4 regions of the Pseudoalteromonas sp. SR43-2 genome follow, and region 4 is predicted to be linked to each of the others. Evidence: predicted binding sites of a transcription regulator. Region 4 holds the regulator's gene; each other region holds the start of a gene.
The links. Region 4 encodes LexA, which represses DNA repair genes until DNA is damaged. Its sites were predicted from a motif close to TACTGTATNNNNATACAGTA; they were not measured.
Positions count from the first base shown of each region.

Region 1: a site for LexA is predicted at 5,738-5,757, ahead of H5120_RS02955 (SulA-like leucine-rich domain-containing protein). Genes of this name have one in related genera too.
Region 2: a site for LexA is predicted at 2,697-2,716, ahead of H5120_RS13920 (YebG family protein). Genes of this name have one in related genera too.
Region 3: a site for LexA is predicted at 2,768-2,787, ahead of uvrD (DNA helicase II). Genes of this name have one in related genera too.

Region 1 covers NZ_JACJED010000002.1:305,654-313,386, reverse strand. Annotated here, with positions in the region: partial or broken gene H5120_RS02995 (MHYT domain-containing protein) at 1-1,072, opposite strand, end outside; gene H5120_RS02990 (M48 family metallopeptidase) at 1,467-2,165, shown strand; tRNA gene H5120_RS02985 (tRNA-Tyr) at 2,237-2,321, opposite strand; tRNA gene H5120_RS02980 (tRNA-Tyr) at 2,371-2,455, opposite strand; gene H5120_RS02975 (VC2046/SO_2500 family protein) at 2,568-3,095, shown strand; gene H5120_RS02970 (DUF6172 family protein) at 3,275-3,577, shown strand; gene H5120_RS02965 (diguanylate cyclase) at 3,771-4,688, shown strand; gene H5120_RS02960 (YchJ family protein) at 4,763-5,242, opposite strand; gene H5120_RS02955 (SulA-like leucine-rich domain-containing protein) at 5,281-5,715, opposite strand; gene H5120_RS02950 (tetratricopeptide repeat protein) at 6,014-6,478, opposite strand; gene H5120_RS02945 (NCS2 family permease) at 6,597-7,733, shown strand, end outside.
Region 2 covers NZ_JACJED010000016.1:50,011-57,743, reverse strand. Annotated here, with positions in the region: gene H5120_RS13930 (EAL and HDOD domain-containing protein) at 1-242, opposite strand, end outside; gene putP (sodium/proline symporter PutP) at 574-2,052, shown strand; gene H5120_RS13920 (YebG family protein) at 2,326-2,643, opposite strand; gene H5120_RS13915 (helix-hairpin-helix domain-containing protein) at 2,959-3,255, shown strand; gene H5120_RS13910 (DUF6170 family protein) at 3,280-3,582, opposite strand; gene dsbB (disulfide bond formation protein DsbB) at 3,584-4,102, opposite strand; gene fadR (fatty acid metabolism transcriptional regulator FadR) at 4,630-5,343, shown strand; gene H5120_RS13895 (peroxiredoxin) at 5,706-6,311, shown strand; gene H5120_RS13890 (TonB-dependent receptor) at 6,399-7,733, opposite strand, start outside.
Region 3 covers NZ_JACJED010000029.1:723-8,455, reverse strand. Annotated here, with positions in the region: gene nudE (ADP compounds hydrolase NudE) at 1-410, opposite strand, end outside; gene yrfG (GMP/IMP nucleotidase) at 472-1,119, shown strand; gene H5120_RS18840 (dUTP diphosphatase) at 1,135-1,758, opposite strand; gene H5120_RS18835 (YacL family protein) at 1,839-2,207, opposite strand; gene H5120_RS18830 (hypothetical protein) at 2,324-2,548, opposite strand; gene uvrD (DNA helicase II) at 2,852-5,017, shown strand; gene H5120_RS18820 (GNAT family N-acetyltransferase) at 4,995-7,064, shown strand; gene H5120_RS18815 (chemotaxis protein) at 7,168-7,733, shown strand, end outside.
Region 4 covers NZ_JACJED010000020.1:9,348-17,080, forward strand. Annotated here, with positions in the region: gene H5120_RS15650 (S41 family peptidase) at 1-1,003, opposite strand, end outside; gene H5120_RS15655 (endonuclease) at 1,104-1,757, opposite strand; gene H5120_RS15660 (DnaJ C-terminal domain-containing protein) at 1,989-2,957, shown strand; gene H5120_RS15665 (chaperone modulator CbpM) at 2,957-3,277, shown strand; gene H5120_RS15670 (hypothetical protein) at 3,340-4,065, opposite strand; gene H5120_RS15675 (hypothetical protein) at 4,379-4,759, shown strand; gene H5120_RS15680 (PaaI family thioesterase) at 4,760-5,200, opposite strand; gene lexA (transcriptional repressor LexA) at 5,368-5,985, shown strand; gene coxB (cytochrome c oxidase subunit II) at 6,470-7,612, shown strand; gene ctaD (cytochrome c oxidase subunit I) at 7,612-7,733, shown strand, end outside.

The DNA.
Region 1 (7,733 bases), on a different contig from region 4:
CGGTGATAAAGCCAACATATAAAGGGTTATGGCCCGGCTGATTTACTTCGCCTATACCTAAGCGAATAGGAAAAACATGTCCGTTCATGTGTTTTGCATATACATCACGGTTTATGCCTATTATTTTACCTAGATCAACATTGTGAGCATTTAAGAGGTATTCGTCGTGGTGCTTGGCAATGTTATCGTCCATTAGCATTTTTACGTTTTTGCCTTGAACTTGGTTTTCTTGCCAGCCAAAAATTTTACTTGCGGCTTCATTAAAACTTAAAATAATACCAGCATGGTCAATGGTAACAATGCCATCTATAGCGGTACCTAAAATAGCATTTAGACGGGATTCTTTTGCCGACTTCTCCTCAAGTAGCATGCGATAGCGAACCATACCATTTATTACACCAACCACGCTTGTAATCGCGATAGTTGCTGTGGCGACTGCAATGGCGATAAAAGTTAGTCCTGCGGTTGCGTTAGCATCATCATAGATTAGTGGCGATGTAGCTACAAAACGTGTAGCGGCCATACCCATATAGTGCATACCAGCAACAGCACACCCTAAAATAACAGCGCTAATTGAGTTATTTTGAAGAGGTGATAAAGAGGGTAAAAAACGCTCAAGATTAAAGCGACTGTAAAGGGCTATAAAGGAGAGGGTTACAGCAACAATGATTGATAACGCAAATATCAATGGATCATATCTAAGTAAAGGAGCAAGATCCATTGCAGCCATGCCGCTATAATGCATAGTGCCAATGCCAGCTCCTAGTAACACGGAGCAAATCGACAATACTTTTAGATTCCCTTTACTATTTACTAGCATTGATACAGCGTACTGACATGCTATAAATGCTGGTATAAAAGAAAGGAGAGTGATTGTTGGATCATAATCAATATTAGTACACAGTGAAAAGGCAAGCATACCAATAAAGTGCATACTCCAAATACCAGCCGAAAAAACAGTAGCAGCGGTCACATTTGCTAAACGTTGGTAGCTAGGAAATTGAGTTTCTTTTGCGAGCTCTATAAGTCGAATGGTGAAAAAGGCTGCAAAAATAGCAATTAGCAATGACATTGAAACTAATAGAGGGTCGTAAACGCCATTAATGATTAAGCTAGGATCTTGGTCTGTGATAAAAAAAGCTGATTACATAATGGCTCAAAATGTAAGCTTTATTTATCAAGTCTAATCTACTTAATTAATCAATAAACCGTTAATTCAATGGAGTGAATAAAATAACGAATTTATTACTTTTAGTTTTCTTTTTTTTATCAAGGATTAGAATTTTAGTTGGTGTTTTTTATTCTAATGTATTGCCTGTCACAGGACTAAGTTAGATTTATATGGTCATATTTAAGTTTCTATCGAGTAACCTTAAGAAAACTAATGAATTGGCTTAACTAAGCGAAAAGTACACCTTATTTGGTTTTATTAGTTGCTGGTGAATTTTCTCGTAGCAATATCATTAATGAGTATGAAAGTGTTTGAATATCAGTTAAAGAAAAGTATAAAACGTAAAACGGTTGCCATTAAAGTACATAACAAGAAGGTGACTGTATATGCCCCTCAGTTTGTTAGTAATAAACACATCCAAGAATGGCTTTTTGATAAGCAGGTGTGGGTAAATGCTCAATTAACTAAACAGCACAATATTGCTGATAGCAGACAGAACCCGCTCAAAGACAAACAAATTTTAATCTTTGATAGCATTGTAAACATAGAATTTAAGCAAAGTACTAAGTCCGAAGTACTAAACTGTAACGACAGCTTGCTTATTACGCACTCTTCGCGCGTTAAAAATACTTCGCAAAAATATCAGCAACTTCTTGAAGAATATTTAAAAGAGCAACTAACTGCATATATAGAAATGCGTTTAGCGTACTTCTGCGCACAAATGGGTGAAGAATTACCTACGAGTCTAAAAGTAGCTATTTATAAGCGAAAGTGGGGAAGTTGTAATAGTAAGCGAGAGCTAACATTTAATTTGCATTTAATCGGAGCACCTTATCATGCTATTGATTATGTGATTGTCCACGAGTTAGCGCATTTACGTCACTTAAACCACAGTAAAGCTTTTTGGCAACACGTTGAGCGTTTTTTTCCTAATTATGAAGCATCATCAACATGGCTAAAGAAAAACAGCATGAGTTTACAATGGGTGTTTTGAAGTTAACCTGAATATAGGAATATAGGAATATAGGAATATAGGAATATAGGAATAAAGGAATAGTAGAAAAGTGGTGGAGGGAGCTGGATTCGAACCAGCGAAGGCTGAGCCGTCAGATTTACAGTCTGATCCCTTTGGCCGCTCGGGAACCCCTCCACACTAATTTTATTGCATTTGGCCCCACTTAACTTAGCGGTAAGAAAAGTGGTGGAGGGAGCTGGATTCGAACCAGCGAAGGCTGAGCCGTCAGATTTACAGTCTGATCCCTTTGGCCGCTCGGGAACCCCTCCAATGCAACGGCGCTGATAATAGCAAATTGCGTATTTAAGTAAAGAAAAAAGCTAAAGAAAATTGAAATAAAGCCGATAAATATCTATCAGTTACCACAATCGACTAAAGACTATGCAAATAGATGATTTGTTAATCACAGAGAGTCAGTTAAACAGTAGGCTCAATAATAGTGTGCATGAAAATCGCCGTGGCGAATTTTCTCTACTATTAGCGATGCTGTCACATGACGCACTCGACTTTAGCCAATTTCATTTACCAAAAACTGAAATAGATAATTTAGTTATAGAAGAAGAGGCATTAAGAAAGCAATTTGGCGCAGGTCCAAAGCAACTTTTAGCCCCTGATGAATACAATATGTTGGTTGGACAGTTTAATGCCTCATTAATATCTCAAGAAGGGGAGCGCTGTGGTATGACAAGTATTAAGTTAAGGCAATGCTTAAGCCCTGAACCACTTGCGATTAGAAATGATGATAAGCATATTCCACTTAATATAATAGATAACTGTGAGCTTGCTGTCAGAAGAAGAATTAAAAGCGAACAAACACAACTTGCGAATCCTCCTATAAATGCAGCTGCTTTTTACGACAGCCTAAATAGTGATGCAATACATCAACCACTTCAGCTTATTGCGGTGTGATATATGATTGTAATAATCATCAGTTAATATATGCTTTATAACGGGTCTGCTTTATATATTTGCTAATAATTGATTTAATGAAAAAAAAGCATCCAAAAATTAAATGCAATTGCTATAATGGCGTCAAATGGTATGACATGAAATGCCATTATCATTAAACCAAGGTAATTAGGAACGTAATGAAGAAAACATTCACGCTAAATCACGAGAAAATCAAATACCCTCGTATGGTTGATGCTGCAAAGCACGAAGTGAAAAAATATTTGAAAAGAGAGCGTAATAAAACGCTACCTGAAGATGCTGACTATTGGGCATTTGACTGTAAGTTTGGTAACACAGCTGAAGATGCGCAAGTTGTGCACGTTGCTGAATTAAGTAACCAAATTGGCGAAATTGAAAAGCAAGGTTTGACCTCTTTCTATGTAGAGATTTTAGCTCGACCTGCTCAACGTCAGCAATTAGATTTAGATGATGACGAATAATACTTAACTAAATTAAGTATTCAAAGTTATAAAATGAGCCCAAGTGGCTCATTTTTTGTTTTTATGCAATAAAGATTTACTAAAAAGCATTTTTATTAGTAACCAATAAGTAGAACCCCTCTTAATTAACATTTGCATAACAAAATGTAGTGCTATAGGCTGTTTTAATTAAAAAAACAAAACATTTTTTACTATGCCAATAAATTACTCTGACCATCAATTAAAACTAAGTTTAAAGAATTCTAAAGTACTTATAGTTGACGATCAGTTATTAAGCTTAATCGTATTGAAAAAAATATTATCAGAGCATTTTAATGTGACAACAGCTGGAAGTGGTGAAGAAGCAATTGAAATTTGTAATGTAAATGTACCCGATATAGTCCTACTCGATATTAGTATGGGTGGAATGAGTGGTATTGATACATGTTTAAAATTAAAAAATAATACTGAAACACAGGATATCCCAGTTATTTTTGTTACATCCTTTGAAAACGAAGAAGAAGAGTGTTGGGAAGCCGGAGCTGTTGATTTTATTAAAAAGCCGATTATAAAAGAAACACTATTTAGAAGGGTTCGTGCCCATATAACGTTAAAATTACAACACGACTTACTCAATCAAAAAGTATTTTTAGATGATTTAACTAAAGTATTCAATCGCCGTTATTTTGATGCACATTTTTCTAAAATGGAACGAAGCGCCTTACGAGAAAAAGTCGACTATGCACTATTACTCATCGATATAGACTACTTTAAGCAATACAACGATCTTTATGGTCATGTGCAAGGCGATACGGTTTTAAACCTTGTTGCACAAACTATTACTAATAGTTTGCAAAGGCCAACCGATTTTGTTGCGCGTTACGGCGGCGAAGAGTTTGTAGTTGTTCTACCGCATACAAGCACTGAAGGTGCAATTTGTGTTGCTGATAAAATTAAAAAAAATGTGGTCGATTTAGGAATATTACACAGATATTCAGAATATGACTTTGTGACTATTAGTATTGGTGGTGCAACCCTACAACCGTACGTAAATAACAAAAACACCTTGCAGATCGCAGATGAAAAAATGTATGAGTCCAAAATGCAAGGTCGTAACCAAGTGTGTTTTTAAGTTTAGCTAGCTAATAAATCACTTTGCCACTTAAAAACACCTTGTAGGTGATAAATATTAAATAAGATTATTTATTACACGCTATGACATTTTTTGTACTTTTTATTGCTACCACATGGGCAGTCATCATTTCTGCCCACTTTAATATCTTCAACAGGATATATAGTGCCATCTAAATAACGCCATTGAGTGTTTTCTTTAATAAACTGCGATTTTTCATGAAGCTCACAAAATAAGTTTTGATAAAAATATTGGGCTTTAAACTCTACAGTTCCAGTATCGCCATCATGGCTTGAGTCAATTAAATCAAGATTTATAAATCGACAGCTGTTAGCAAAATCATTGATTTCTTTAACCGGGTTTTCAGCTTGTTTTTCTTTTGCGTAGGTTTGATAAACATATTTTGCATTTTTAATAACATAAGCGCTGAATCGTGAGCGCATAAGTTGTTCAGGAGTGTCAGCTTGCTTTACAGATAAGTGAAGCGGCTCGCAGCAATCGGCATAATTGTGCCCACTGCTGCAAAAACATAGTATGGCATTGAGTGAAGTCATAATAATAATACAAAGTCTAAAACATTAGTTTAACAAGCTTATTGAGCGAGTGGTATCTCTGTTGTTTGTGCGTTTTTAGTAAAACAGTATAGTTTTGTATTCGTTTTACTTAAATCGAACGATAGATTTGTAAGTAGTTGGTTATTAACTATATCGGTCCAGGTGATTACCGCTGCAAAGTTTCCATTATGTAACGCAGAATTTAATACATACTCTAGATTTACTAGGTGCTTCTGTCTAATAACAAGTAATTTACTTGTATCAATAGAGCATGAGTCAAGTAAAGCTTTGCTCGGTACATGATCTGGCGCAATTAATAACGTCCATGCATTAGAGCTATTATATTGGTGTAATACTTTTAAAAGCTCAAAGGTCGCTGAAATTTCATCTTCAATTTGGATCAAATTTACGCAATCGCTTTGCTCGTCTTGTTGGTAACTTTTAACTGTTCTTACGGTAATAGGCTGTAACATAATTTCACTCACTGGGTTTTTATACAGTATTCATATACAGTAGTTTATACAGTGCTTTCGTGCAAGCATTTTATGCTATTTATTTGTACAGTTATTCAGCTTTTGATCATTGTTTTTTGTTTTTAAATCTATAATTCTTTATTAATCAACTTGTTATAGGCTTGTTTTTGAGAGGGTATTTTTAAAATAAATTTTTGAGTCATGTTTTTATTTGTGGGTTTTATACTGTGTAGGAGTATCTTTGTAACTATATACAGTATTTTTCAACACTGTATACAGTACTTATACCTTAGTTAGTTTATGTGTTTTCACTGGTGCGAGGGATCATATGAGAAAACTGGAGTTGGTGGATTTGTTCGTACAAACTTGCTGCATAACATTGAGCATCTTTAAATCGCTTAGTTTCGATATGTTTGCGTATATCTGTAACCGCTGCAGTGGCAGGTGCGTACCCTTGGCTACTCGCTAAGCTCAACCACGCTACAGCATGAAATACACTTTGTGGCACGCCTTCACCTTTTACAAAAAATAAACCTAAATAAAACTGTGCTCTATGGTTTCCTGCCATTGCAGCAAGGCGCATCCATTTTGCAGCCAATGGAGCTTGATTATTTTTTAAATAATATAGGGCTTTATTAATAGTACTTTGCTCATCTTTTTTATTATCAATGGGCGCGGGGCTGCTTTCTGGTTGAGTAACAAAACCTAAAATGTTGTCTAGCTGTTGCTCTAAGTCTTGCTCACAAGGTGTTGTTTTAAGCATATTGGTTCATTTATTATTTTAACTACTTTAACAGTTTAGTATATAGCAAGGTAAAATGTCCTGTAAAAGATAATTTTTATGTTAAAATCTCGCCACTTTTTACTATCACAAGTTTATTATGTTTGAAGCCTTATTTAAACTCAGCGAAAATAATTCAACAGTTAAACGCGAATGCGTTGCTGGCCTAACTACCTTTATTACTATGGTATACATTGTATTTGTAAACCCGGCTATGCTTGCTGAGGCAGGGATGGACCAAGGGGCTGCATTTGTAGCTACCTGTATAGCAGCTGCGATAGGCTGTTTTATAATGGGTTTATGGGCTAATTATCCATTAGCATTAGCGCCTGGCATGGGACTAAATGCCTTTTTTACGTATGGCGTCGTATTAGGAATGGGTTATACCTGGCAAGCCGCATTAGGGGCTGTTTTTATGTCGGGTTGTATATTTTTATTTTTAAGCTTATTTAAAGTCAGAGAATGGATTATTAATGCCATACCTCTGGTGCTCAAGCGAGCTATCGCAACAGGTATAGGTGCTTTTTTAGCCTTAATTGCCCTTAAAAATGCAGGCATTATTGTCTCAAGCCCAGCAACACTAGTGCAATTGGGCGACATTACTTCCCCAGGCCCATTATTGGCTATATTAAGCTTTTTTGTAATTGCAGCGCTTTTATACCGCGATTTTAAAAGCGGTGTACTTATTAGTATTTTATTAGTGACAGGCATTGCACTAAGTTTAGGGCTAGTTGAATATCACGGTGTTATGGCTATGCCACCATCAATAATGCCTACTTTTATGCAACTAGATTTTGCCGCCGCTTTTGATATATCAATGATGAGTGTTATTTTTGCATTCTTGTTTGTCGATCTTTTTGATACTTCAGGTACATTAGTTGCGGTCACTCAAAAAGCTGGTTTAGCTGATGAAAAAGGTAACATGCCTCGTTTAGGACGCGCACTAAGTGCTGACAGCTCTGCAACAATTGCAGGTGCGATGCTAGGCACGTCTACGACTACATCGTATATAGAATCGGTTGCTGGTGTATCTGTTGGCGGACGTACTGGCTTAACGGCTGTAGTTGTAGGTATTTGCTTTTTACTAATGATGTTTTTTGCACCGCTTGCACAAATGGTACCGGCTTATGCTACGGCAGGTGCTATTTTATATGTCGCTGTGCTGATGCTACAAAATTTAAAGTTTGTAAATTGGGATGATATGACCGATGCAATTCCTGTTACTGTAGTATTACTA
Region 2 (7,733 bases), on a different contig from region 4:
CCCAATAGTGTTGGATAGCCCTTTGATAGCGTCTCTAGGGTGAAATTTATATAGGCGGGTTTATTGTCGGTTAAATCTTCTAAGCCGAAATTAAACTGACTACCTTCAATTAGTCGTGTAGTTGCCTCGTCACCGTCTATATTGGGAAATACGTTATCAACGCCATCGCGAAATAAAAGTTCATATCCGATGAGCTTTTTATCTCTGTCTAAAATAGGTTGGCGTGCAGCGTAAAAATACATAAACAGTTCCGTAAGAGTAATCTAATTAGTTATTGTAATAATATATGGCAAAAGACTCAAAATAGCATTACGTATATTTGCTAGATTAATAAATTATCATTAAAAATTAAGGTGTTTCTTGTATTTAATTTATTATATTTCACCAATTCGCTTTAAAATTATTCAACATGAGTATTTTTGTATCAGGTGAGGGCAACAAGTTGGAGATTTTATTATCAAGCATGATATAGTCAGCGAGAATGGTTTTTACCCCAATAGTGTCTTAACTATAAAATTTTAAGAGTCATTATTTGGATTAAAGCCTATTATTAATAATTATGCGGAGGCTAATTTGGAAACAGGAATGATTATTTCACTAGCATTATATTTTATTGTAATGTTAGGTATCGGACTATATGCATATAAGCAATCTACTGACGATGTATCTGGTTACATGTTAGGTGGACGAAATCTATCTCCAAGTGTAGCTGCACTGTCTGCAGGTGCATCTGATATGAGTGGCTGGATTTTAATGGGCCTACCTGGTGCGATGTTTGTTACTGGTTTTAGTAGTACATGGATAGCAATTGGCTTGGTGATTGGTGCTTGGTTAAACTATCTGTTAGTTGCACCGAGATTACGTGTTTACACTGAAAAAGCAAACGACTCTATAACAATCCCAGATTATTTTTCAAATCGCTTCAATGATAAATCTAATTTATTACGTGTTGTATCAGCTGTGGTAATTATTGTTTTCTTTACTCTTTATACTTCATCTGGTGTTGTCGCTGGTGGTAAATTGTTTGAAAGTTCATTTGGTTTAACTTATGAAATGGGTTTATACATTACAACGGGCGTAGTTGTTTTATATACCTTGTTTGGTGGTTTTTTAGCTGTAAGCTTAACTGACTTTGTGCAAGGTTGTATTATGTTCATTGCACTTATTCTAGTACCAACGGTTGCATACTCTTTGCTTGAACAACCTTTAGAATCAACTTTACATAGCGTAAATCCAGATATGCTTAATTGGATTGGTGCAGGTTCTGCATTAGGTATTATTTCTGCAATGGCCTGGGGTTTAGGTTATTTTGGCCAACCACATATCATTGTTCGTTTTATGTCGGTACGTAGTGTTAAAGATATGCCTAAAGCACGCCGTATTGGTATGACATGGATGATTGTTGCTGCCATTGGTGCTGTTGGTACTGGTATATTTGGTGCAGCTTATACTTATGAGAACAACATTGTAGTTGAAGACCCTGAAACAATTTTCTTAATTCTTTCTGAGTTGCTGTTCCACCCACTTATTGCTGGCTTTTTACTTGCTGCAATTTTGGCTGCGATTATGAGTACTATCTCATCTCAATTATTGGTTAGTTCAAGTTCATTAACAGAAGATTTCTATAAAACATTCTTACGTAAAGATGCCAGTGATAAAGAGCTAGTTGCTGTTGGCCGTATTAGTGTTGCCGTAGTTGCTATGTTCGCTATTTATTTAGCTTACGATAGAGATAGCTCTATTTTAGACCTAGTAAGTAATGCGTGGGCTGGCTTTGGTGCTGCGTTTGGACCTCTTGTATTGTTCAGCCTTTATTGGAAACGCATGAACTTTGCAGGTGCGTTAGCTGGTATGTTAGTAGGCGCACTTACTGTGCTAATTTGGATATATGGACCATTTACTATCAATGGTGAAAGCTTAAGTAGCTTTATGTACGAAATAGTACCGGGCTTTATTTTAGCGAGTATTGCAATTATTGTTGTTAGCTTAGTAACAAAAGAGCCAGAGCAAAACATCACTGCTTTATTTGATGAAGTAGAAAAAGAGCTTTAATTAGCAATTACTACTTATTTTAAAGTGAGTAGTAATTAATACCAATCCGCAATAATACTTAATCATTTTGCGGGGCTAAACGTGTTGCTACCGGCGTTAAAAAATTCTCATTTAGTACAACTAAATATCGAATTTTTGCCTAGCTATCAACACGTTTTTCCACCCTCAAAGAGATCACTTAATTAAGCGAATTGGTATAATAAAAAAGGGAGCAACTTAGTTGCTCCCTTTTTTATTTAGTTTGTCCCGTTCGAGGAGGGAACATTCTATGAATTAACTTACTTTTTTATCGTTGTTATCTTCAATTGATGCAACGTTATCTGACTTTTTACTTTTTGCTGGCGCTTTGGTAACAGCTGGATCTTTGCCACCTTTCAATATGGTCATAAAATCATCTTTGCTTTTCGCTATTTCTAAAGCAAGTGATTCAATTTGTTGCTCACTAAGCGGTACGTCTACCTTTTCTAGCATCAGCTCAAGTGATTCTGCTATATCGAGCATCTTGTCATAAGCATCAGCTTCTTTTTTGGTAGTAAACGTCATACGCTCGACTCCGTTTCGTTCTACAACATATTTAACAACAACAGCCATGATTTCTCCTGCAAAATTGCTTGGCACCGTGGTTTTTTAAAAAACCATTAGATTACTGTTTTTATGTACAGTAATGGTTTGTAAGTAAATTTGCAAGCGCGAAGTATTAATTTTTAGGTGTCTTAAATTTGACAAAAAACGGTAACTTTACTTTAGTTAAGCAATCACTTTGTTGTACCAGCTGCATTTTCAGGATTTCGGATCTTAGTGATAATGCGTTTAGGTACACTTTAAGTGATGAACTTTACAGTTCCTTATTTATTGATTTCCTGAGCAATACTCAAAATTAAGAAAAGAAGAATAAGGGCAAGTTTAATGAAAACGTTAAAAAATTTACTCATCATAAGTTTATTATGTTTACTACCCGCGACTACCGCGTATGCACAATTATCAGAAGTAACTAAGCAAATGCCTCAAGCTGAGACAATTAGTATAAATAATGCTGATGCAGAGATGCTTGCTAAGTTACCTGGTATAGGTAAGAAAAAAGCGCAGGCAATTGTGGATTATCGCGAAGAAAATGGCGAATTTAAAAGCGTTAGTGATTTATCGCAAGTTAAAGGGGTTGGCAAAAAACTTTTAGCTAAATTAGAGGGGAAACTTTCACTTTAATATTTCTAAATAGTAATCAGGGTGCTAGGCGCCCTGATTAAATTGTTTTAGCGCATCGCTTAAGTGCTTTTTAGCAAAGTTAATCTCAATAGGTGTAGTTAATAGTGGATAGCACAATCCGCCAAGTATCAAAAATGGTATTAATATCCAACCTTTAAATACAGTGAATATTAAAAATAGTGGGCTAAGTAATAGCAGTTTTATAATACGCAATAGAACTTTATCAGTTGGCGATAGCTTACTTAATGCAAGCGCAATTACGTCTTGACGCTGGCGTACTTTTAAATGCTTAAGCTGGGCTAATTGGCTTGAAAAAAATGTAAACATATCAAATCGACTTTTTAATTAATAAACGGGCAATAATTATAATAAATAGCGTTAGTGAGAAAATCCCAAATATCACTTCCATCCAAGCAGGCATGCTCATGCCAACAAACTGCCAATCTATATTTCCACAATCTCCGGTAGCTTGAAAAAAGCTAGGTATCCATTCATGTAGTGGCATAAATGATGGGAAATTTGGTTCAAACTCACAGCTAAATGCAAAAGGGTCTGTGGTGGTTTGCATATCAATATGTTCGCGAGCAATTAAGTATCCCCAAACACTCGATATCCCCCAAATAGCATACGCTATCATACGCACAGTTTTACTTTGTGGTTTACTCGAGCCTACAATCCCTGCGCCTAATAAACTCAATACTGCAGTGCGTTGATATATACACATTATGCAAGGCGCTAACCCCATTTTGTATTGAAAGAAAAGAGCGGTAACTTCAAGTAAAAAAACGATAGCTGTAAATAAAAGCCACGGGGTTCGTTGGGTAGGTAATTGTGCAAGCCAGTTCATAAAAATTCCGCGTTTTAATAGGACGTTAGATTATGACGTAGGATAAAGTATGCAGCAACAAAAAGGAAAAAAAAGCTACCGAAGTCGCTTTTTATAAGATGAAATTAATGACTACTCAATTCAGCCTTAGCAAAGGTTAAATGACGTTCTATTATTTCCCCATCGATACATAAGCTCAGCTATATTGCTTACTTATACTAAGGTGATGCATCATCTAAAGAATTTTTTATGGTTGCACTTTTTTTACTTTTTCTTATGGCAAGTGCGGGATAAGTTAATTAAGCTCAGGCGCTGCGTAAATAAAAATATCTCCATAATAACAATGTACCTACAATGAATATTACTCTAGATATTCATGAATTGTAGCTAAATTAGAGAAACCCAAATTTAATTATTTATTAATTTTAAATTTCTACCCATTTGCTTTATTAATATATTACTTTACTTGTTAGTTGTGCTTCGTCTGGTACAATCAGTCAGTTATTCGTGTAAAACGATGAGTGTTGATTAATTCGAGTGGGAACTGGATGAGAATTTTTAAAGCGAAAAGCCCAGCAGGATTTGCTGAAGAATATATAGTTGAGTCCATTTGGAACGGCGATTTCCCTCCAGGTTCAATTTTACCTGCCGAGCGAGAACTTTCAGAGTTAATTGGTGTTACAAGAACAACCTTGAGAGAAGTATTACAGCGTTTAGCGCGTGATGGTTGGCTAACAATTCAGCATGGTAAACCTACAAAAGTAAATAACTTTTGGGAAACGTCTGGCTTAAACATTCTTGAAACATTAGCGCGCTTAGATGAAGACAAGATGCCAGAGCTGACAGATCAGCTTTTATCTGCACGTACTAATATTAGTGCTATTTATACACGTGCTGCAATTAAGTTAAATCCTGAACGCGTGATTGAAATTTTATCACAAAGCAATGAGCTAGAAGACACCGCTCAAGCATTTGCTGACTATGATTATAAAGTGCATCACGAATTAGCCGTTGCGGGTAATAACCGTATTTATGTATTAATACTTAACGGCTTTAGAGGTTTTTATTCAAAGATTGGTTGTCATTACTTCTCTGATGCCGGAACTCGTGAACTTGCTCGTCAGTTTTATAAAGATTTAACCATTTTGGCAGAAAAGAAAGAGCATGATGGTGCTATTTCTATGATGCGTAAATATGGTCATCAAACGGGTGAGATTTGGCAAAAAATCCGTGGTGATATGCCCTCAGATATAATGGACTAAGTCTAAGCGAGAAACCTGCATTTGCAGGTTTTTTTATATCTGTAAAATTTAGCGCCACCGTATATGAAATTCTAAAAAGTTTAATGTATAAACCACTTCGATATTTTTAAAATTTCTACTTAGTTACAACGCAACTTACACTTTAAATTAGACCTATTATTTAAGCATATTAGCGCAAGTTGCAAGTGTTCGTTATTTTCGATTGCTCACATCGTTAAATGCGATTGTTCTTTTGCAGTGAATAACTTTAGAATGCCAATTAATTATATGTATGCGCTATTGGTTTTTAATTTTTAGCGCCCATATAAGTACCAGCATTGCGAAAGCAATTGAAAACAAACTCAAAATATTTGGAGAATAAAATGGGTGTATTAGTAGGCCGCCAGGCACCAGACTTTACCGCTGCAGCTGTTCTTGGTAACGGTGAAATTGTAGATAGCTATAACCTTCATGAAACAATTAAAGGTAAAAAAGCAGTTATCTTCTTTTACCCACTAGATTTCACGTTTGTATGTCCTTCTGAACTTATTGCATTTGATAAGCGTTTTGAAGAGTTTCAAAAGCGTGGCGTAGAAGTAATTGGTGTTTCTATCGATTCACAATTCTCACATAACGCATGGCGTAACACTGCTGTAGCAGACGGCGGTATTGGTAAAGTTCAATACGCACTAGTTGCAGACGTTAAACACGAAATTTGTAAAGCATACGACGTTGAGCATCCAGAAGCGGGTGTTGCGTTCCGTGGTTCTTTCTTAATTGATGAAGAAGGTAACGTACGTCACCAAGTAGTGAACGATTTACCACTAGGTCGTAACATCGACGAAATGCTTCGCATGGTTGACGCGCTAGCGTTCCACACTGAGCACGGTGAAGTATGTCCTGCTGGTTGGACTGAAGGTAAAAAAGGTATGGACGCAAGCCCTGAAGGCGTTGCTAAGTTCTTATCTGAAAACGAAGGCGAGCTATAATTTAGCCCTTAGTTTTAAATAAAAAAACCGCCAATTGGCGGTTTTTTTATTTGTAGCGTTAGCTCACTTTAAAATAAGCTCGCAAAGTTAAAACGAGAAACTAACTTTAGTATAAAAGTATCGGCCTCTAGGGTTGTGTACACCTGAAGCATAACCGTATAGATCAGCGTCGCCATCACCAATTGCAAATGGTGGCTCTTCATCAAATAAGTTATTTACACCTAGCGATACTTTAGTTGAGTCAGTAACACGATAAGATGTTTGTAAATCTACCAGTGTTTGCGAATCAACCATACGTGATGTATTGCTATCAAAGTCTAAATTACCGTCAAAATCAATATCTGGGGTATCTTCAAACTCACCTACATAACTGATGTTTACGTTTGTATTAAACTCGCCAATTTCCCAGTTTGTAGAGAAAATCCAGCGGTGCTCTGGATAGCCATACTCACCGGTGTAATCGCGGCCATCTTTTTCAAATTTATCTTGGTATGCCCATTCTAAATTAAATTTCAATAAACCTAAGTCATCAAGTGAGTGATTGTAGTTAGCTGAAACATCAACCCCAGATACTTCTTGCGAAGAAACGTTTTCAAATGTGCTGTAAATTTTTTGAATTGTTCCTAAGCTATCGCCACCTGTAGGTGTTAAGCGTACACATACAGTACTATCTTGGTTATTACACTCAGAGTTATAAATTGGACCAAACTCTTGCTCATCAATTTTGTTATCTTGAGTGATGCTCCACACATCGACACTTAAACCAAACTCAGCAGAAGGCGCCCAAATAAAGCCGACATTCCATGATTCTGATTCTTCAGCTTCAAGGTCAGGGTTACCAGCAAATTCAATGTTGTAATCAAGTGCATCACAATCAAGGCCTGTTGCTTCACATCGGTATGTATCTACAAAGAATTGGCTTTCTTGAGATGGACCTAAACCAACTTGTGCCAAAGAAGGCGCTCTAAAGCCTTGTGCCCAAGAGCCACGCACTGTGATTTCATCAGTAGGCGCCCAGCGAAGAGCTACTTTAGGGTTTGTTGTTGTACCGAAGTCACTGTAGTCATCGTAACGGCCAGCAAGTTGTAGCTCTAAATTATCAGCAAGAGGGATAGAAAACTCGACATAGGCAGCGTATTGTTCACGATCTGCAGATGCAGATACAGACTCTGTGCCAAATATTAAACCACGTTGAAATTGATCATCAGGAATGTCATTAACGTCTTCTTCACGGTACTCAATACCTGCAGCCATCATTACTACATCATCGCCAAAACTAAATGCTTCGCCTGTAATGTTTGCATCAAAGGAAGTCATGTGAGACTCACCACGACGCACTAAGCTTGTTGTAATACGATTAATTACAGCAGGGTCGTTGTATGTGCCACCAAATGGATTGTAGTTTCCTGCATCAATTTCTTG
Region 3 (7,733 bases), on a different contig from region 4:
GGGTATAATTGCTTAGCAAATAAAATATGCATAGTGGCATTAAAGTAACTCGGCGCCATTGTTACTGTTCTTAATGGTTTAAAATACTCAGCACCAAAGCCAATTTCTTCTTTAAGTTCTCTGTTAGCAGCTTGCTCTGGCGTTTCGCCCGGATCAATTAAGCCTTTAGGAAAACCTAACTGGTAATTGTTTGTGCCCGCACAGTATTCACGTACAAGTAGTAACTCATTATCTGCACTTAACGGAACAATCATCACTGCTCCCCGGCCACCGCCGCGAATTCGCTCATACTGGCGCTCTTCGTTATTAGAAAACTTTAACTCTAAAGACTCCACAGTAAACAGGCGACTTTTAGCAACAACATTGTTACTGAGGATTTGTGGTGGTGTTGGGTGCTTTTTCTGTGTCATTGGCGTTAATTTGCTATCATGGCAGTTAGTTCAATAATAAACCTTATAAGTTGAAATTCCTATGTTAAATTGGTCAAAAATCGATACCGTTTTGCTCGACATGGATGGAACATTACTCGATTTACATTACGACAGTCATTTTTGGCTTAACGTTATCCCTGCGCAACACGCATTAGCTAGAGGCATTAGCCTAGATGCAGCTAAAGCAGATATTTTAAAACGCTATCAAGCTGTGAGCGGTCAAATACAGTGGTATTGTTTAGATTATTGGGAGCAGCAATTAAGCTTGCCTATAATGGAACTTAAACGAGAGTCTCAGCATTTAATTAAAATGCGCGAAGACGTACCTCATTTTTTAACCGAGCTTAAAAAAGCAGGCAAAGAGTTAATTTTACTTACCAACGCCCACCCTGAGAGTGTCATGCTGAAATTTGAGCATACAGCGATTGATAACTACCTAGATGGTGTAGTGTCTACTCATGAATATGGAGTAAGTAAAGAGCAGCAAAGTTTGTGGCACCAAGTACAAAAAGACTTAGGGTTTAATAAGCAGCGCACTTTGTTTGTAGATGACAGTGTGCCGGTATTAAATGCCGCACGAGAATACGGCATCGAGCACTTACTTGCAGTTGCTAACCCTGATAGCCAACAACCACATAACGAAATAGCCGATTACCTGAGTGTTACCGACTATCGTAAGATTATTTAACTCAGTTTACGTGGGCTAGATTTTTGGGTAACGCGCTTCAAGGCCTTGGTACACTAACTTTGCAAAATCTGCATGTTCTGTATCAAGGCTTTTAACTACTTCAACTAAATGCTCGTTATCTTCTTGCCCGTTCCACTCTTTAATATAGCTACCGTCTTTGTAGCCATGATCTTGGCGGAAAAAGTTTAACGTGTTTTTACCTACGTAGCCGCGATATAAATCATCAATATCCATACCCATTTGCGCCATACAGCCGGCAAAGGCAGCGGCATTAAACGTTTTATCTGCAACAGCGGAAGCCGCTAATATTTCTAGCGTTTGTTTAAAGTCATCCGCTTGTTGAGCATTACTAAGCTCAGTTTCAAGTTGCTTTGCTAAGTCTTCGTAGCTAGTTTTGCCGTCAATTCTAAGCGATAGACCAAAATGAAAAATATCAACCAACTCTAAAATAACTTGTTCAGTATCTGGTGTTTGTTTTTTCCACCATTTCCAACCATGATGATCCAGCATTTCAGCGCACTCAACCCAAATAGCGCGGTACCATTCGAATCCTTGAGTAAACCATTGCTCATGTACTTTAGTGTTCATGGCGTTTTGCATTTCTAGCATAACTACTAGCTTGTTTAAATTGGCAGACATATTCATTCCTGTCGTTTTTGATTAGTGTAATAGTACAGATAAAGGAAGCTTAACGCATCAGCACTATCTTAATATGTAGTTTACTTTGAGCCGCTAAATTCAGCCCATGAATCAATTAAATCAATGAAATCTTCAAAGCCACAACCACTACTTAAACCATTTTCTTCAAGCGCTAAATCGTCATCTTGATACGCTATTAGGTCTTCACTGTCTTGATGAAGCGCATGGGCTTCAAATAGTGCTTCGTCTTTGGTTAATATTAAATCTATTTCTTGGCCTTTTAGCGTTAACGGCTCATAGCTTGAACTCACCGATGCAATAAGCGCTTGCACCATAGCTACTTTGTCTTTGCCTATTTCTTCGTTTAGCCAGCGACCAATAATGGCGTGTTCACTGCTTATTTTAATACGTAGCCCACTAATAGGGTCGCGAATAAATTGATATTCCATAGGGTTTGCCTGTAAATCTTTAATTACGTAATTATATACGTAAACGCCCGCAAACCACAGGACATATAAAGTAAAATAGCGCCACTAGGGCGCTATTTTACTCAACTTTAAAGCCGTTAACTTCGCGATCTATAACGCGCTGCGTCAATAATCGACCATAAGTAAATAATAGGCACAAGTACAAAACCTACAAGCACATAAATTAGTGCGTAACTTATTATAATAGCGAGTGCAAAAAATATAGCCGCTAAAATACGCCCTTGCACTAACTGCCCTAAACCAGGAAAAAATATATTACATAATGCTGCGATTACGTTACCGCCAGAACCTTGATCTGCCATACTAACCTCTGTATTTATTTGATTTTATAATTATTTACTTACACACTCTATGCCAATTTATTAAAGCTTACAAATCAAATAGTTAAATTACCCTAGATTTAGAGAGTTAGTAAATTTTGCTAACTTTAGGTCAAATTAGCAATTTTTATTGTGCGTTTACGCTTTTTTGTTTGTTCAAAAAAATAGCAAGTTACTCGTTTTTAAGGCTATTTTATAAATAGCTGTTTATAAAAACAGTATTTTATTTAGCCTAACAAAAACACCTGTTATACTGCCCACAATATTGATTAAAAAGGCGTAACGATGGACGTTTCACAATTACTCGATGGCTTAAATGACAAACAACGCGATGCCGTTGCAGCCCCACTACAAAACATGCTGGTATTAGCAGGTGCTGGGTCTGGTAAAACACGAGTGTTAGTTCATCGTATTGCGTGGCTTATGCAAGTTGAGCAAGCATCTGCTTACAGTATTTTTGCCGTAACCTTTACTAATAAAGCGGCTAAAGAAATGCGCAGCCGCGTTGAAGAAACACTAAAAGCCCCTGTAGGTGGTATGTGGATTGGTACGTTCCATGGTTTGTCGCATCGTATTCTACGTGCTCATCACCGTGAAGCTAACTTACCAGAAGCCTTTCAAATTTTAGACTCTGACGATCAACTTAGAATGATCAAGCGCTTATTAAAATCAATGAATATTGATGATAAAAAATGGCCTGCTAAACAATTTGGCTGGTACATTAGCGCCAAAAAAGATGAAGCACTTCGTCCTAAAGATATTCAAGCATACGATATTAACGAGCAAATGATGCTGCGTGTTTACGCCGCCTATCAAGAAGCCTGTGACAGAGCTGGCTTAGTAGATTTTGCCGAAATATTACTACGCAGCTACGAAGTGTTAAAAAATAACCCTACGTTACTACGCCATTACCAGCAACGCTTTGCACATATGCTCGTAGACGAGTTCCAAGATACAAATACCATCCAATATGCATGGTTAAAGTTACTTGCAGGCGATACCAGCAGTATCATGATTGTAGGCGACGATGACCAAAGTATTTACGGTTGGCGCGGTGCTAAAATCGAAAATATTAAACGATTTTTAACTGACTTTAGCGCAGAAACCATTCGTCTTGAACAAAACTACCGTTCAACTGCAACTATTTTGAAAGCGTCTAATGCATTAATTCAAAATAACTCAGAGCGTATGGGTAAAAGCTTATGGACCGACGGTAACGATGGCGAGCCAATTTCTATTTATGCGGCATTTAATGAGTTAGACGAAGCGCGCTTTGTAAGTAGCAAACTACGAAGCTGGTTAAATGCAGGTAATGCCCTACAAGATGCCGCAATTTTATACCGTAGTAACGCGCAATCTCGTGTACTCGAGGAAGCCATGCTACAAGAAGGCTTAAAATACCGTATTTATGGTGGTATGCGATTCTTCGAACGACAAGAAATTAAAGATGCGTTGTCGTACTTACGCCTAGTAGGTAATCGTCAAGACGATGCCGCATTTGAGCGTGTAATTAATACGCCAGCACGCGGTATTGGCGATAAAACATTGAGCCATATACGAGATTGTGCACGAGCAGAATCGTTACCGCTTTGGTATGCCGCAAAAGCAATTGTAGAACAACAGCATTTATCTGGTCGTGCTTCTGGTGCAGTAAGTAAGTTTGTAGAACTAGTAGAACAAATAGAAGATAAAATTAGCGATCTAACTTTGCATGAGCAAGCCAAGTACACAATTCAAACCTCAGGCTTAATGGCAATGTACCAAGCCGAAAAAGGTGAAAAAGGCCGTGCTCGCGTAGAAAACTTAGAAGAGCTAATTAGCGCTTGTGATCAGTATGAGCTGCCTGAAGACGAAGAGTACAGCTCACCTTTACAAGGCTTTTTAGCCCATACGTCACTTGAGTCAGGTGAAGGACAAGCAGAAGAACACGAAGACGCCGTACAAATGATGACGCTTCACTCAGCTAAAGGCTTAGAGTTTCCGCTAGTGTTTATGGTAGGCGTAGAAGAAGGCATGTTCCCTTCTCAGCAAAGCAACGAAGAGTCGGGTCGCTTAGAAGAAGAGCGCCGCCTTTGTTATGTAGGCATGACACGAGCAATGGATAAGTTATACATTAGCCATGCTGAGAGTCGCCGTTTATACGGGCAAGAAAAATACCATAGCCCATCTCGCTTTTTACGCGAAATCCCTGAAGACTGCGTAGAAGAAATCCGTATTAAAACACAGGTTTCTCGCCCGCCTGCCGCTGGGCGTTTTAGCGCACCAGTTAGCCATGCCGCATTTGAAGACAGTGGTTTTAACTTAGGGCAACGAGTTTTACATGCTAAATTTGGTATTGGTACCGTACTTAATTACGAAGGCAGTGGCGCGCAATCTCGCGTACAAGTAAACTTTGACGACCTTGGCAGTAAATGGTTAGTAACGGCCTATGCACGATTACAAGCTGTATAAAGCTCACCTAAATGAGTTAGAACAACAACTAGCTGGCGCATATCATCGTCAGCTAGTGCTAATTACTGGCAGCTCAGTTTGGTGTTATGAATTACTTAACTCATTAATAGATGAAAACAATACACTTGTTGTATCAAAGCAGTGCGCGATCAAAAGTTCGTACTGGCCTACTCGCACTCACCAAATTTTAGGGCAAGAATTTGCTCATGCTGTTTACGATGGTTTTAGTGGTTTACACCCTGATAAACTTGCAGCACTTACCGGCACCGTTAAAGCAGGCGGTATGCTGTTTTTATTACTGCCCGAATTAAATGATTTAGCCTCTTGGCAAGATCCAGCATTAAGTACGGTGCAATCACACGGTCAGAGCATTAACTACAGCATATTTAATCAGCGTTTCGCGACTATTATTAAACCGTTGCCCGCTTTTCACTTTAGTGAAAAAAATGGCTGTATTAGTAATAACGCTAGCTATGTAATGCATAATAAAATTGATTATGAGCCACAGCAAAACTGTATTAAGCAAATAGTAAAAGTAGCTAACGGCCGTGCCAACAGGCCTTTACTCATTAATGCTGATAGAGGTAGAGGTAAGTCGGCAGCACTTGGCTTAGCAGCGGCAAAACTAACTGATAAAAAAGTAATTATTTGCAGCACTCAGTTTAAAGCGACCCATAGCAGCTTTAAACATTTAGCCCAAGAGTTAAGCCTTCAATACAACGCTGAACATAAACAGCTCGCCAACTTGCACTACGTTGCACCTGACGCTTTATTAAACACACTACCTGAGTGCGATTTACTACTCGTTGATGAAGCTGCAGCAATCCCTGTTCCGTTATTACTACAAATGCTAGCTCATTACCCTCGTATAGTATTTGCAAGCACTCTGGTTGGGTATGAGGGCAATGGTAGGGGTTATACCATTCGCTTTAGTAACTATATTAAAGCACACTATAAAGCCTCTAAAGTTGTAACACTTGATGAGCCACTGCGTTTTGCTAAACACGATCCCCTCGAGAAGCACATTCGCACCTTGCTTGCACTCGATGCAGAATATATAGAGTTAAGTAGTGATGAATTAGAGCAGCCAATTCATAGCGAAGTAACTCAGCAATCCCTTGTAAACAATGAGCCTTTACTGCAACAAGTTATTGCCCTACTTGCACTGGCTCACTATCAAAGTAGTGTCAACGACTTACGCCAACTACTAGACGCACCATCGCAAAGACTATTTATTAGCAAAATTAATAATCAATTAGCTGGCGTATGCTTAATCGCCATAGAAGGTGGTTTGAGTGAAGAACTTGCCCTACAAGTTATAAGTGGAGAGCGCCGTCCGCAAGGACATTTAATGGCGCAAGCACTCTCACAACTTAGCTTTAATAATGACTGTTTAACACAACTGAGCGCACGCGTTGTACGAATAGCGATTGATCCGAGTTCCCACAATATAGGACTTGGTAAAAAGTTACTTAGTTATTGCGAGTCGCAGGTAAAAAGCCAATGTAGTTGGCTTGGTGCAAGCTTTGGCGCAACAGCGCAGTTACTTAATTTTTGGCAAAACCTAGGGTTTGATACTGTAAAATTAGGTTATCAACGCGATAAAAGCACCGCTGAACATTCGGCGCTTGTGGTTAAATGCTTCAGTGACAAAAGTACAATTCTTCAACCCCTAAAAAAGCAGTTTAAAAACGATTTCTTTTATGCTCTTTTAACACACTTTAAAACACTAGATTGGCAACTCGTGAATATTATAATTGAAGGATTTAGCGACGAGTTAATAAGCCTAGAGACTCACGAGCGATTAGCGCTGCTCACTAAAAGTAACTTCACTCAATTTAGTATCTCTGCAACTCTTTGGCAGTTACTGAGTCAGTCACCTTCTTATATATCTCAATTAACAGAGTCGGATAAACAACTTTTAATAAAGTTAGTACTTCAAAATGAAAGTAATGAAAAAGTGATTCAACACTTAGGTTTATTAGGAAAAAAACAGCTTGAGAATCAATTTAAACGTGCCATAAAAAACCTCACTAACACCATCTAATAATTTCTAGTTGCCCTATCTCTGTTAAATTTTATCCATCTTTAAGCTATTTATTTAATTTGTTCTATCCTTAAAGCATTAATAGGTAAATTAAGATAAAGGCATGGAATTAATAAACTTTAAAGTAGGCTGCAAAACAATTTCGCTAAAAATACTCGATATTTTATTAACTGAGCGCTTTGACAATAATCTAACAACTTTACCAAACAATAATAAAAGCTTTATTGGTGTTAAAGATTATATGGATACACCAACACCTGTTTTTGATTTAGGTATTATTTTAAATAATATCTCAACCGAACAAAGTAATGCGCATGTACTAAAACAACTAAGAATATGGCAAGACAAACTATTAAACTGGTTTAATACCCTTCAAAGCAACTTATTAAATAGCTCGGCTTCTATTTCAAATAATGACGCCGAACTACAAGATTTTGTGTTATTTTACAAAGAATTCAACACCGACAATGAAGACTTAAAATTAACAATGTCTCGGCTTGACGAGCCTTTCCAATCATTACTAGAGACAGCAAAAGCAGCTATAGCAGCTCATAATCAAAGTGATCATAAACACACATCAGCTCTGCTCGACAAAATTAAGCGCAATAGTCTAATTCAGCTTGAGCGTTTATTTGAATCAGCTAAAGAGCAAATAACCTTAGACTATAA
Region 4 (7,733 bases):
TTTGATAATAAAAGCGGTTGTTAACGTTGGCATTACCGGCAACCATATAAGCCAATTGTGCCGACAGTGCTAATAAACCACCACCGTTATATCTAAAGTCGATTACAAGCTCATCAATACCATCGGTTTTAAACTTATTTACTGCATCAATAAGCCCTTCTTGGGCAATGCTTATATGACTATTAAATTGCATGTAACCCACGCTTGAACCATTTGCGGTTGTAATCGTTTTAACATTTTGAACCGGTGTTTGTTCAATATTGCCAGCGGTTACATTAAATGTTTTTTCGGCGCCATCGTTACTGCGTACAACAATAGTATGTGAGTCGCCGTTAGTAGGACTAAATAAGCCTTCGTTAAGCGTATCTACACCCGACTGTGTATTGGTATTAATGCTAACACCGTCAACTGAAAGTACAGTATCACCACGTTGAAAGCCTATTTGGCTTGCAGGTGAATCATCTTCAAGATAAGCGACGCGTAAAATACGGTCGGCTGTATCGCCAATAAACGCCCAATTTATACCGTAACCAGAAGTAACGCCCGATTGCGCTTCTTGAAAGTAATCTTCAGTAGGTTCTGAAAAATGAAAGTTATCTTTTTTTGCCCCTGAGTCGGTAAGCTGCTCTGTTTTTAATTGGGCAAAATAATCGGCTACTGTGGCAAAGCTTTCAGGATCGTTATCGGCAATCTCATCATACCAAAGGTAGGTTTCGTCGCTCCAAGAGCGAAGCCAGAGTTTTTCGTAAAGGGCAGAACCGGCTTGATCTGGGTAAGGCTCGTTGGTATTAAAGGGATCGTTACCCGTACGCGGGGTTTCGCAAAAGTTTTTTAAATCGTTAGAGGGTTCAAATACACCCGCAGTCCATGTTGGACTGCTACTAACAGGTGTTGTAACTACAGGGGCTGAGTCGATGCCGCTACCACCGCCGCCACAACCGGTCAAAGCAAAGCCCGCAAATGCAGTGAAAATGGCAAGCGAGGTTTTATTATTTTTAAACATAGGTAAGGGCTTTTTTGTAAATAAGTTGTTTAAAATATTACAACACTCGCTCGTTTATTCAACATTTATAACTTTGATTTATGTAAATGAGTGTTAAAGCTTAGAGCTTACTCGCACTACTTGTATCTGCGAATGCTTGCTTTTGCCATGCATTAAATAACTTTTGCTGTTTATCAGAGATTTTTAAACCGTATGTTTTTTGCATGTAAGCGTAGGTGTCAGCTATACGTTTTCGTGCATAAACAGGCGGTTCAACTACACGTTGCTTAAAGTTTACTTTTACTTCGCAACGACCATATTGTGTGGCGTTTTCGCTAAGCATACCAAAACGATAATTAGAGCGATCGGCATTAATTTCGCCAATAGCTGGCGCTAAGTTATTTATATCAGCTTCCATTTTTCTAAATTTAGCACTTACTTTACGGCAGTTTTTACGCCCGCCATCTTGCCAGCATTGTAGCTGGTGACCAAATTCCCACGCCGGAACAATGTGCTCCCACTCAATGCGTAGTGCTCGCACATTTACTTTGCCTGAGCGGGTAAGGGTATTTCGAGGAATGTAACCACAGTTAGACGGATCAGGAACGAGTTTTTTGCCTTCTTTTTTAATGTCGCAACCGCAGTAAATGCTTTTGGCGTTGTCAGGTAGGGTTTTAATTAAATGTCTTTTAGCCGTTGAAAAACGGGTAAATTGTTCGGCTGATACCGAAGCGCACACACAACAAGCCAATAAGGCCAGAATAAATCGAGTCATATCCATCACAAATGTGAACTACAGGAATAGGCAGTTTAAAGCCTTGAAGATAAAAGATAAAGTTAACTTAAGGCCTACGCTTATATTACTAAAAAGTGCCTGATTAATTTTTTACTCAAAGTTATTTTCACTATTCATTTATTTCTCACTATTTATCGTATTTTAACCACACAAGGTTACCCGGTAAGGAGTATGCTTAAAGCTTACTCAATATGAGGATTTGGATTGCAAATGAAATTTGTTGATTATTATGCAGTGCTTGGAATATCGCCTGATGCAGATGATAAAGCGGTTAAAGTAGCTTATAAAAAGTTAGCCAGAAAATATCACCCAGATGTAAGCAAAGAGCCTCAAGCAGAAGATAAGTTTAAAGAAATAGCAGAAGCTTACGAAGTCATTCATAACAAAGAAGAACGTGTAAAATACGACGAGTTACGTCGTCACCAACAAAATCGTGCTCGTCAACAGCAAGGCCATTATGGTGGTAACAATGCCTCTTCGCAAAGTAATTACCAGCAAAGCGATCCTCAAACCGACCAAGAGTTTTCTGACTTTATTAATTCAATGTTTGGCGGGGCTGGTGGATTCGATCGTTCCGGGCAAAGCAGAAGTAACGCCGCTCGCGCGCAAAAAGGACAAGATGTGGAAATAGAGTTCCTAATTTTTCTTGAAGAGACTTTAGTTGATACCGTGAAGCCTGTTGAGTTTATGTTACCGCAGCGAGACAGCAGTGGCCGTGTTACTGAAATTAAAAAATCACTTAAAGTGAAAATTCCTGCAGGCTCAGTAAATGGCGAGCGAATTCGACTAAAAGGGCAAGGCGGATTAGGGTCAGCGAATGGGCAAGATGGCGACTTGTATTTACAAATTAGTTTAGTGCCTCACCCATTATTTGATGTTGAGGGTCATAACCTAAATATAGTTGTCCCTCTTGCACCATGGGAAGCGGCTCTTGGTACAAAGCTAAATTTACCTACGTTGACAGGTAATATCCAATTAACTATTCCTTCTAATAGTCAGTCTGGTCAACGCTTACGTATTAAAGGTAAGGGGTTAATGAGTAAAAAAGCTAAAGGTGACTTATTTGCCGTGCTTAAAATTGTTAATCCAACATCTGTTGATGATACCAGTAAAAAACTTTGGGAAGAATTAGCCGAAAAAGCTCACTTTGATCCCCGTAATAACTGGAGCAAGCCATAATGCAAATTATCGTGACACAAAAAGACGATTTACTTACTAGCAAAGAGCTATGTTTGAGCAGTGGTATTAGCGAAGCAATTTTATATGAGCTAGTTGAGCATAATATTGCGGTTCCAATTGAGGGGGATCATGTTACGCAGTGGCAATTTACGGTATCTGCAGTGACCTTAGTTAAAAAAGCGGCCCGTATCCAACATGACTTTTCGTTAGATTGGTCGGCAATAGCTTTAGTTTTACAATTGCTGGGTGAGCGTGATGAGTTGATTTTCGAAAACGAAATGTTAAAGCGACATTTGAGTCGATTTAAGCACTTGGAATAAAATAAGCCCTAGGCTTATTTACTCTTTGATAAGTGGGCGCTAGCTCTCAAAAACCAATATGACTACTTTGATTTATTCTTATTTTTAATTCGGATAAATCGTTTTAGTCGTATATTTTGTATAAGTAGTAATATTCCACTTAAACAAAAAAGTACACTGGTTGCTGAAAAGCTAATAAGCAGTGGATTATTAAAATTCTCTCGCTCATCGTAATCCATAATATGTAACATCCAAAAAAAGTCGAATATTCGCCATAGCGTGCTGCGAACGGTGACAACTTTGCCGTTATTTTCTGACAAGTACAGTGTTGTGTTAAATGTGTCGTCAAATTGGACCTGCCATACATTGGTTTTATATCCGACTTCCCGCGTACCTTGCTTTAGTAGTACAGCGCTTGTTACTTGAGCGTCAATAAGTAAGTGTGCTTTAGCATTTGCGGTAATTTGTATTTTAGTTGGCGGCTCAAATGGTCGGCCTGTTATGCCATTGAAGCTTTGCTGCTCGTTATTACTAAAGACAGTAATAAGTGGTGTAGTTAAGAAGTTCTCAAAAATTATTTGTGTTGGATTAACCACCTGAGAGGCAATATCGTCAAGGGAGGCAACATAATCAGCCTGCGTAAATGGGTTATTAAGAGTACGTGTTGCAAGATGCTCCCCATGAACTTTATCAAGAGGGATTGCACTCATAATTAAACCACCTAGTAACCATGCTAAAATTTGTAATGCTAATAAATAACCTAACCATTTATGTAACTTGCGAGCATGTTTAAATATTTTTTTATTCATGTTTTAGTCTTATTATTTTTAGAGGCTAGTTTATTACATTAATGGGATAAGTTACTGCGACATTTTGTCGCAGTTTAAACTATAGCTTACTGTAATCATTTAAAAATAAAAAAGATTACACTTAAATTCCTAACATGACTTATCTGTTTAATTGAGCTAGATGTTTGATATCCAGCTAGCTTTAAATGCTAAAAAATACTTAAAAGCTGCGAAATATCCATATAAAGTGGTTAATAGAGCATAGTTGATTTGGTATAACGGTAAAACTGCGTTAAAGTTTGCAATGAAATTATTAGAGGATAAATACGAAACGATGTCGGAAATTCAATTTTTAAATGTAGATCTTGAGCTTGAATCAAAGCAAGATATTAGTTTGCTAGTGGCGGACTTGAAAAAAGTCGCGACGATTTTACATTATGACAAAGACGAATACCGTCAACTAGCGCGTATTGAAGCTACAGGTGAGGTGAGCACACCTGATAAAGCCATAAACCATATATGTGAGCTTATTGAATCGTGTTCGCGTAACGCGCTAAAGCAATGGTTAAGCTGTTCACGTAGAACGTTTGATATTGGTTTTGAATCAGGGACTTCTCCTAAGTGCTTTAATCAAGCCTTAGATGCAGATACATTATTGCGTATATCTGCGATTGGTGCGGGTATGGAAATTACTATTTACCCAATCGAAAAGTAACTATCTTCGCTCTACGACTGCTGCGGTCATTTTTGATACGCAGCACAGCTCATTGCGGCTATTTGTAATTTTTATTTCCCACACTGAACTACGTTTACCTATATGAAATGCTCTTGCCGTTGCTGTTAAAGTGCCGTTGCGAGATGCTTTTAAATGACTTGCGCTAATCTCCTGCCCCACGCAGTAAAATTTTGTAAAATCGACAACAAAGTTAGCGGCATAGCTGGCAACTGTTTCGGCAAGTACAACGTTAGCACCGCCGTGAACCATGCCCATTGGGTTATGATGCTCAGGAATTGCCGGCATTGTGGCAACCAAATAATCATCGCCAATTTCTGTGACTTCTATCCCCATAGTTTTCATTAATGTTCCTTGGCCATTAACGCCTTGCTCTAACTGCTTGCACAGCTCTAAGGTGATGGGCTGGTACCAAATACTCATAATGTCTCCTTTGCATTTTTAATCATTTATAAACTTAGCTTTAGTTATATCCCTAAAATGTACACAAGTGAAATTACTTTAGCTATTTTAAGGCTTAATTTAAATTTGCGATTTTTATTTAACTGTATATACTCACAGTTAAATGTACTGTATGGAAAACCAGTTGTATGCGACCATTAACGAACCGCCAAGCTCAAATACTCGAACTAATTAAAGTTTTTATTAAAGACACTGGTATGCCTCCTACACGTGCTGAAATAGCGCAAACATTAGGTTTTAAAAGTGCCAATGCTGCTGAAGAACATTTAAAAGCACTTGCTAAAAAAGGCGCAATTAAAATGAAACCAGGTGCAAGCCGTGGTATTCAATTAATTGAAGAAGAAGAGCCAGAACAATTAGGTTTACCGCTTATAGGGCGTGTTGCTGCTGGTTCACCTATTTTGGCGCAAGAGCACGTTGAAAGTCACTGTAAAATCGATCCATTAATGTTTAAACCGGCTGCAGATTTTTTACTACGCGTTAACGGTATGAGCATGAAAGATATTGGTATTATGGATGGTGATTTACTTGCTGTACATCGTACTCAAACCGCTGAAAATGGACAAGTTGTTGTTGCTCGCCTAGACGAAGACGTAACTGTAAAACGTCTTGAGAAAGCGGGTCGTAAAGTATTACTTCATGCTGAAAACGACGATTTTGACTCTATTGAAGTAGATCTTGAGAATGAGTCTTTTAATATTGAAGGCTTAGCCGTTGGCGTTATAAGAAACGCTGATTGGATGTGACTTTAAAAATAGCTTTTAAATAAGCAGTTTTATAAATGCGTACTAATTAGTACGCATTTTTGTTTTAAAATTTGTACTAAAAAATAGGGCGTAAACAGCCCACTGACTATTTAAGCTGTAAACTTTTTTGCACTTATATTTTCCCCCTCCGAATGCGTTAAACCCCTTTGTTTTGCTCATATTTTGAACTTCCTGTTGCCCAGTTGATTACCGATTTTTTATTAATTATTCAATATCACCTGATTGTTTTTTATACTAAAACTTGCTTGTTGTTCGTTTTTTAGCTAATTGTTAATGTGCTGAGCTAATAATAACTCACAGCTTTTTAGTTTTGAGAACACACAATATACACAAACTCGTTGTTGGCGCAGCAAAACCAATCAATATTAAATAAGATTGGCTAAAAAAATAAAAATAACGAATTGGCGTTTAAGCCGTATGCCTCTTCGCTTTGCATTCGCAATAGCATCAAAGGAGCCGTCACATGGGTAAACTGACCTCTACCTTGTGGCTTATATTATGTGTTTTTTCGCACCCAGTTTTGGCTAACAGCCAATACAATATGCGCAAAGGCGTAACCGATATAAGCAATAATGTATATCAGCTGCACATGACCATATTTATAATATGTTGTGTGATTGGGGTGATAGTGTTCGCAATTATGTTTTGGGCACTTATTCATCACCGTAAATCTAAAGGGGCTGTACCTGCCCAATTTCACGAAAGCACTAAAGTAGAAATACTTTGGACTGCAATTCCGTTTGTTATTTTAATTGCTATGGCAGTACCAGCCACTAAAACCTTAATTGCAATGGAAGATGCCAGCAAAGCTGATCTCACTATTAAAATTACGGGTTCGCAATGGAAATGGCATTATGAATATATGGGCGAAGATGTAGAGTTCTACTCTATTTTATCTACCCCGCAAGATGAAATAGCGAATCTTGCAGATAAAAACCCTAACTACTTACTTGAGGTTGATAAGCCTCTTGTACTGCCAATAAATCAAAAAGTACGATTTTTAATGACTTCTGATGATGTTATTCACTCTTGGTGGGTACCTGATTTTGCAGTTAAAAAAGATGCGAACCCCGGCTTTATAAATGAAACATGGACGAACATAAACGAAGAAGGTACTTACCGAGGCCAATGTGCTGAGTTGTGTGGTAAAGACCATGGCTTTATGCCCGTTGTGGTGGTCGCTAAATCTGAAGCTGATTTTAAAACATGGCTTGCAGATGCAAAGCAGGCTAAACAAAAAGCAGCATTAGCAGATGCCGCATTACTTGATAAAACCCTCCCAAAAGAAGAGTTAATGACTTTAGGCGAACAAGTATATATGGCTAATTGTGCTGCATGTCATCAACCTACAGGCATGGGGTTACCGGGTGTATTTCCTGCACTTAAAGGCAGCCCGATAGTGCTTGGCGATATAAAAGATCACATTGATGTAGTTATCCATGGACGACCCGGTACGGCAATGCAAGCATTTGCCAAACAGTTATCTATAAAGCAATTAGCTGCGGTTATTACTTATAAACGTAATGCGTGGGGTAATGATACGGGTGATGTTATTCAACCGAGTCAAATACAGGCAGCTCTTGATGCCAAAGTGGAGGCGAACTAATGAGTAGCATAGTAGAACAATCTAACGCCAATGAAGCTCATCATGCTCATCACCCAGCTAAAGGTTTTAAACGCTGGCTTTACACAACTAATCATAAAGATATAGGTAGTTTATATTTAAT